One region of the Lawsonibacter sp. LCP25S3_E2 genome, then DNA from elsewhere that is predicted to be linked to it. Evidence: predicted binding sites of a transcription regulator. Region 1 holds the regulator's gene; the other holds the start of a gene.
The links. The regulator HrcA, encoded in region 1, represses chaperone genes, less so after heat shock. The targets are predictions, from matches to a motif close to TGTTAGCACTCNNNNNNNNNGAGTGCTAACA.

Region 2: clpB (ATP-dependent chaperone ClpB) is a predicted target of HrcA. The motif match lies at 1,880-1,910, and genes of this name have one in related genera.

The regions. Positions count from the first base shown of each region.
Region 1 is NZ_JBQKJL010000021.1:27,150-31,191, forward strand. Features, by position in the region: gene dnaK (molecular chaperone DnaK) at 1-383, opposite strand, end outside; gene grpE (nucleotide exchange factor GrpE) at 478-1,050, opposite strand; gene hrcA (heat-inducible transcriptional repressor HrcA) at 1,096-2,196, opposite strand; gene ACTQ3R_RS14195 (MATE family efflux transporter) at 2,383-3,759, opposite strand; gene ACTQ3R_RS14200 (cysteine desulfurase family protein) at 3,783-4,042, opposite strand, start outside.
Region 2 is NZ_JBQKJL010000014.1:58,432-62,473, forward strand. Features, by position in the region: gene clpB (ATP-dependent chaperone ClpB) at 1-1,794, opposite strand, end outside; gene ACTQ3R_RS12095 (CD1247 N-terminal domain-containing protein) at 1,976-2,386, opposite strand; gene efp (elongation factor P) at 2,602-3,165, opposite strand; gene ACTQ3R_RS12105 (oligosaccharide flippase family protein) at 3,343-4,042, opposite strand, start outside.

The sequences.
Region 1 (4,042 bases):
TGGCGCTGGGCATCGGTGAAGTAAGCGGGAACGGTGATGACGGCCTCGGAGACGGTCTGGCCCAGATAGGCCTCGGCGTCCGCCTTCAGCTTCTGAAGGATCATGGCGCTGATCTCCTGGGGAGTGTACTTCTTGCCGTCGATCTCCACCTTGTAATCGGTGCCCATCTCACGCTTGATGGAGCTGATGGTCCGGTCGGGGTTGGTGATGGCCTGGCGCTTGGCCACCTGGCCCACCATACGCTCGCCGTCCTTGGAGAAGGCCACCACAGAAGGGGTAGTACGGTTGCCCTCGGCGTTGGCGATGACGACGGCGTCGCCGCCCTCCATAACGGCTACACAGCTATTGGTTGTACCTAAGTCGATACCAATGATCTTAGACATAATGTTTTCCTCCTAAATATATGAAAGATTGTTGTTAACGAATTTATATGGTCACGCTGCAGCGGCTGTAAAATGCACGCCTCCGCGCTTCGGATCAGTTTGCTACCTTTACCATGGCGAACCGGATGACCTTTTCTCCCAGCTGGAAGCCGGCCTGAAATACCTCGGCCACCACATTCTCGCCCAGGGTCTCGTCCTCCACATGCATAACTGCGTTGTGGAGATTGGGGTCAAAATTCTCACCCAGCGCGGGAATCTCGGTAATGCCCAGCTTGGAGAAAATCTCCTTCAGCTGATTCATGGTCATCTCCACGCCCTTCTTATAGGCCTCATCGGCGGTGGGCTGCTTGAGTGCCCGCTCCAGATTGTCATAGACCGGCAGGAACGCAATGGCGGTATCCGCCTTTGCCTCGTTCCACAGGGCCTCTTTCTCCTTGGCGGTGCGCTTGCGGTAGTTATCATATTCAGCAGCCAGGCGGAGGAAGCGGTCCTCCTGGGCAGCCAGCTGTTTCTGAATGGGGTCCTCCTGGGCAGCCTGCGCTTCCTGCTGGGGCTGCTCGGTGGTCTCTGCCTGAGCGGCTTCGGCCTCAGCGGTCTCAGTCTGAACAGCTTCGGTCTCGGGCTGTTCCTGAGAGGGGATCTCGTTCTTTTTTTCCTTTTTACTCACGATGCTGTGCTCCTTCGCTGTTCAATATTTTTTCCTCATGCTCACTCAGGATTCTTCCTTGTCTTCCTGTTCCCCAGAGGGCAGCTCTTTGCCAAACATCCGGGTCAGGCTATCGGCAAAATAGGACAGCCGGGCGGTCACCTTGGCATAATCCATCCGGGTGGGGCCTACCACACCGATGATCCCCTTCATATTATCTCCGATATCGTAGCTGGCCATGACCACGCTGGTATCTTTCAGGGCATCGTTGACATTTTCCGGACCGATGAGGATATTCATGCTCTTCCCGTTGTTCAGGTTCATGGGAAGGCGGGAGGTTTCATTTTCCTCGCTGAGATAATTCATCAGGGGTTTTGCCTTATCCAGACTGCGGTATTCCGGGTGCTCCAACAGGTGGGTGATACCTGCGGTGCGGAACTTCTGCCGCCCCTGGTCATCCAGCACCTCAATGGCAAATTCTACGACCAGGGAAATGAGCTCAAACGCACCCGGCGCGGTGTGGGTCTCCATCTTGTCCAGGGCCTCTTCCATCTCCTCACGGGACAGCCCCACAAAGGAGGTATTGAGCACCGCGGACAAAAGCTGAAGCTGGGTATCGGACAGCTGGTCGGGAAGATGAATGAGCTTGTTCTTCACCACACTGTTGTCCGTCATGACCACGGCGATAAAGGCGTTCTCCTCTACCATCAGCAGATCAAAACGCTTGACTGTAACCCGCTGCTTGGCCGCCGCCACCGTAAAAACGGGGTAATCGCTCAGCTGGGAGAGCACCTTGCCCGCCCGGTCGATGACCCGGTCCAGCTCCTCCATTTTCAGGTTCAGCGCCTCGTTAATGCGCTGGGTCTCCTGAATGGTCAGCTGTTGGCGGTCCATCAGCTCGTTGACATACAGCCGGTAGCCCGCCGCGGAGGGAATCCGTCCTGCAGAGGTGTGGGGCTGCTCCAGCAGGCCCAGCTCCGTCAGGTCGGCCATCTCATTGCGGATGGTGGCAGTGGAGACATCCAGTCCCGCCAGCTCCGCCACCGCCTTCGAGCCAACGGGCTCGGCAGTGGCGATATAGGTTTCAACAATGGCGCGCAGAATACGCTTTTTCCGTTCTGTCAATTCCAATCGTACCGCCGCCTTTCCGTTTCGTTTCTTTAGCACTCATATTCCCCGAGTGCTAAAGATAATGTACCACTCCCCCTGAGAATTGTCAATAGCCACTTTATGAATTTATTTTAAACAAATAGCAGGTATATTTCTTTTGCACAGGCGCAGGAACGGTGCTAAAAAATCACCGTCCGGAGATACCGGACGGTGATTTCAAAACAGCACCAAACTGGTTTGCCATTATCCTTTTGTCAGGTCACGCACCCACTTGCCGGAGCGCAGGCGCCACACGCCCAGCACAAATTTGACCACCTGCTCCACACCAAAGGCCAGGTAAACCCAGAACACCGAGGTACGCAGCACCACACCGCAGAAAATGGCATAGGGAATGGCACACACCCAAATGGGGGATACATCAATCAAGGTAGCCGCTCTCACATCGCCTCCACCCCGGAGTACACCGATGATATTGACACTGTTGAAATTGCGCAGGGGCATCAACAATCCCATAACGGTAATCATCATCGCCGCCACCGAGCTGGCTCCTGGGGACAGCTTGAACAGGGGGAACACCCACAGGGGTGCCACTTCCCGTGCAAAGAATACCAGGAACACCGACAGCAGTACGCCGCACACCACTGCCAGGGTATTCATGGCCAGGCCTACATTTTTAATGTGGGCCGTTCTGCCCGCTCCGATCTCCCGGCCGATGATAATGGCAGCGGTGGCCGCCAGGCCGAAGGAGAACACGGTACAAATTTTTTCCACATTGCCCGCCAGGGTGTAGGCCGCCAAAATCTCGGTGCTGCCCTCCATGTGGCCCATGATGGTGGGGAAAATGGAGGTTCCCAGACCCCACATAGTCTCATTGCACACCACCAGGCCGCCATAGCGCAGGAACCGCTGGAGCATGGGCAGTCCCGGTCTCAGCAAAAGCCCGCCCCGAATCCGGAAAAAGGTATTGCGGGCCATGTGTGTCACCACAATGGTCACTTCCAGCCCACGGGCAATGAGGGTTGCCAGGGCCGCGCCCCGCACCCCCATGGCGGGGGCCCCCAGATTGCCGAAAATAAATACCCAGTTTAAAAAGGTATTGACGGTCATGGAAGCGGCCAGGATGTACATGCCCAGCTGGGGCCGCTCCATACTCCGGTAGGCGGCCACATACATCATAGTAAAGGCATTGAGCACATAAGATATACCGGCAATGCTGCCGTACTGGGCCGCCATCTCCACCACTTCGGGCTGATTGCCGAAGAGGCTGAGGAATTGTACCGGGCAAACCAGCAAAATCCCCGCAAATACCGAGGAGACCAGCAGCACTACCCAAATGGCCACGCCCATCACCCGGTTGATGGCCTCCATGTCCTGTTTGCCCCAATATTGGCTAATAAGGACGGACGAGCCGCTCTGGACTCCGAAGATAAACAGCTGCACTACAAACAGGGGGATATTGGCCAGCGTCACCGCTGCCATGGGGGCTTCCCCCAACATTCCAACCATAAACGTATCCGCCATACTCAGCGTGCTGGTGATCAAGTTTTGCAGCACAATGGGCGCAGCCAACGCCGCCACCTGGCGGTAGAAGCCAGGCTTTTGCTTCATATAAGCGAGCACAAACATTCTCCTTTTCGTAAAATTTAAGACATCGTGGGAAACAGCTCTTGTTTTGCCGCAGCCAGCGCCTGAACCAGGGCATCTACGTCCTCCTGGCTGGTATCTGCGGAAAAGCTGATGCGCAGGGCTCCGTCCAGCTCGGGCTTTGGCAGCTTCAGCGCCGCAAACACATGACTGGGCTTTCCCTTGTGACAGGCCGAGCCGGAGGAGAGGAACACGCCCCGGTCGCTGAGGTAGCGCACCACCACCTCGCTCTTATACCCCGGCATGGTCACCGGCAGGA
Region 2 (4,042 bases), on a different contig from region 1:
GGCAATACCGGCACGGCTGCGCAGAATGGCCTCAGAGACCAGACGTACCGCCTCGTCCTGACCCACCACGCGCTGGTGGAGGATATCCTCCAGGTGCAGGAGCTTCTCCCGCTCACCCTCCATCAGGCGGGAGACCGGAATTCCGGTCCAGCGCTCAATGATCCGGGCGATTTCCTCTTCGGTGACCTTATCCCGCAGCAGGGAGCGCTGCTTGCCCTCATTGGCAATCTGCTCCTCCGCCTCCAGAGCTTTTTTCAGCTCGGGGATCTTGCCGTATTGCAGCTCCGCGGCACGGTTGAGGTCGTATTCCCGCTGGGCCTTCTCCAGCTGGGCGTTGGCCTCCTCCAGGTCCTCCCGGAGCTTTTGCACCTTGCCAATGGCATTTTTCTCGTTGTCCCACTGGGCCTTCTTGGCCTTGAACTCCTCCCGCATGTCGGAGAGCTCTTTCTGGATTTCACTGAGGTGCTCCTGGGAGAGTTTGTCCGTCTCCTTTTTCAGGGCGGCCTCCTCGATTTCATGCTGGATGATTTTCCGCTGGATCACATCCAGCTCCGTGGGCATGGAATCCATCTCGGTACGGATCATGGCACAGGCCTCATCCACCAAGTCGATGGCCTTGTCGGGCAGGAACCGGTCAGTGATATAGCGGTTGGAGAGCGTAGCGGCGGCAATGATAGCCCCGTCGGTGATCTTCACGCCGTGGTAAACCTCATAGCGCTCCTTCAAGCCACGGAGAATGGCGATGGCATCCTCCACCGTGGGCTCGTTCACCATCACCGGCTGGAAGCGCCGCTCCAGAGCGGCGTCCTTCTCGATATACTGCCGGTACTCATTGAGGGTAGTAGCACCAATGCAGTGCAGCTCGCCGCGGGCCAGCATAGGCTTGAGCAGATTGCCCGCATCCATGCTGCCTTCGGTCTTGCCGGCACCTACAATGGTATGCAGCTCGTCGATGAAGAGGATGATCTTACCCTCGCTCTTCTTCACCTCGTTCAAAACGGCTTTCAGCCGCTCCTCAAACTCACCCCGGTATTTGGCTCCGGCAATGAGGGCACCCATATCCAGGGAAAAGATGGTCTTGTCTTTCAAACTGGCGGGGACATCGCCTTTGACGATCCGCTGGGCCAGTCCCTCGGCAATGGCCGTCTTACCAACACCGGGCTCACCGATCAGCACAGGGTTATTTTTGGATTTCCGGCTGAGGATACGGATGACATTCCGGATCTCGTCGTCCCGGCCAATGACCGGGTCCAGCTTGTTCTGCCGGGCCCGCTCCACCAAGTCGGCGCCGTACTTTTTCAGGGCATCGTAAGTCTCCTCCGGGTTGTCAGAGGTAACCCGCTGGTTGCCCCGGACGCTGGCCAAAGCCTGCATGATCTTCTCACGGGTCACGTTATAGGTGCGGAAAAGCTCCTTCAGGTTGTTGTTGGGCCGCTCCAGCAGACCCAGGAACAGGTGCTCCACCGAGATATATTCGTCCTTCATGGCAGAAGCCTGCTCTTGGGCGGCGTTCAGGCAGCGGTCCACATCCTGGGCCACATAGACCTTGTCCGCTTCCCGGCCTCCTCCGGACACCTTGGGCAGCTTGTTGACCAGGTTGGCCACCGCCGCCTGAAAGCTGGGTACGGTCATCCCCGCGGCAGTGAGCAGCTGGGGAATAAAGCCCTCCTGGTCACTCACCAGAGCCAGAAGCAGATGCTCCTGCTCGATCTGCTGATTGCCGTATTGGGCTGCAAGATCCTGAGCTCCCTGAATGGCAGCTAAGGACTTTTGGGTAAATTGATTCATGTTCATATGGAACACTCCTTTCATGGAACAGTCTACGGTATGGTCTCAGTATAGACCGGCCCATGGGAAATTTCATGAACAAATTATGAATTTTTAGCACTCATTAAATGAGAGTGCTAAAAATTCAGTAAAAAAAGTCCCGAGCGCCAGCTCGGGACTTTTGGCAATACCTGTTTGGAACGGGGATTTACTCCTCGTCCTCCCCTTCCTCTTCCTCATCGTCGGAGAGGTCCATGGCATAGCGGGAACCGCACTTGGGGCACTCCACTTCGCCGTCGGCCAGTGCCTCGTCATCAATGACCAGGGTCTCGCCGCAGGTGGGGCACTCGACCTCAAACCAATCGTCGTCGTAGTCCTCTTCGTCGTCCTCGTCCTCGTCAAAGACCACGTCCTCCACATCGGCCAGGTCGTCGGAGAGCACATCGATCTCCTCGCCCAAGTTCAAGGCGTTCTCTTCCAGGTCCTCCACGGACATGGCCAGCTCCTCCAGGATGCCGATCATCACAGAGATGAGCTTGCCCTCTTTAGACTTCTCGGTATCCAGGTTCAGGCCCTCAGCCAGGCCCTTCAGATAGGCGACTTTCTCGGAAATAGTCATAGTCGTTCTCCTTTTCTGCGCCCGCCGGCGCGGTTCATGGTGTGAATCGTCCATCCGCGCTGCTCGCGACGGCTCGGACGCTTAAGCTGTCACGCCTCGCCTGCTCACGACGCGCGGCTTCCCTCCGTCTCGGGCTTAAAACAGATTTGCGGGCAAATCTTCGGTTTTTCGCCCTCGCTCCGGTCCATCCGCGCTGCTCGCGACGGCTCGGACGCTTAAGCCTTGCAGCGCTCCAGATACTCGCCGGTACGGGTGTCGATCTTGATCTTGTCACCGGGGTTGATGAACAGAGGGACCTTGATCTCAGCGCCGGTCTCCAGAGTAGCGGGCTTGGTCACGTTGGTGGCGGTGTCGCCCTTGAAGCCAGGATCGGTCTCGGTGACCTCCAGTTCCACAAAGTTGGGGGGTTCCACACCGAAGACGCTGCCCTTGTAAGACATGATCTTGCAGGTCATGTTCTCCTTGACGAACTTGAAGCTGTCGCCCAGCAGGTCCTTGCCGATGGGCAGCATATCATAGGTCTCCATGTCCATGAAGTAGTACAGATCGCCGTCGTTGTAGCTATACTCCATGTCCTTGCGCTCCACGAAAGCCTGCTCAAACTTGGCGGTGGGGTTGAAAGAGGTCTCGGTCACGCCGCCGGTGATGATGTTCTTCATCTTGGTGCGCACGAAAGCAGCGCCCTTACCGGGCTTCACGTGCTGGAACTCAACCACCTGCATGACCTTACCGTCCATCTCGAAGGTCACGCCGTTGCGGAAATCACTGGCAGAAATCATTGGCATAGGAATCATCCTCCATAGTATTATAACTTATGCTGATTCATTTTACCCTATTTTTCCCCCTTTGACAAGGGGGTCCAGGGAGAATTGCGGGCTTTCTCTGTAATTTTTTCCCCATCCGTCCCCTCTGTATTCCCCGCAGGCTCCGCCTCAGTTCGGATAAACAGGCCGATTTTACCCACGGCGGCGGATCATGCTCCTCAGCTCCACTCCCTGAGCCTGGAGGGCTGCCAAGTAAAGCAACAGGGCAAAGGCCAAAGTGGCAACTCCTGCACAGACGGGAGACAAGCCCTCGTCCTTCAGCATCCGAAACAGCAAATTTCCTACCAGAGCAGACAGTAAACTGGCCAGAGCGGGGGCAGTCATCCATCGGAAGAGTTCCAGACGCACCCCCGTGCGCCGACGAATCCAATAAAGGCACAAAACCAGCTCCAAGGCAGTCGATACCACAGCTCCCGCCACATAACCTCCCATGCCCACCCCAGGCAGAGGCACCAATGCCAGGGTAAACAGCAGCTGAATCACACCGCCCAGCAGAGAGATCGCCGCCACGGCCCGCTGGCCGCCCACTCCGTTGAGCGCGGAGGCCAAAACAGAACAAAAGCAGCTCATAGCCATCACCGCAGCCAGAGGGATCAGATGTTCCCCCACCCCCTCCTGATGGAACATAGCCCGGCCCAGGTCGGGACCTACCACTACCATTAAGGACATGGCCGGCAGCGTGAGCAGGGACACCGCCGACATGGCCCGGCCGACCAGCCGGCGCACCTCTCCCTCCCGCCCCAGGGCGGCAGCCCGTGCCAGCCGGGGCACCAGCACCAAATTGAGCGCCCCCAGGAATACAATAGGAAGCGAGAGCATGGGCATGGTCATC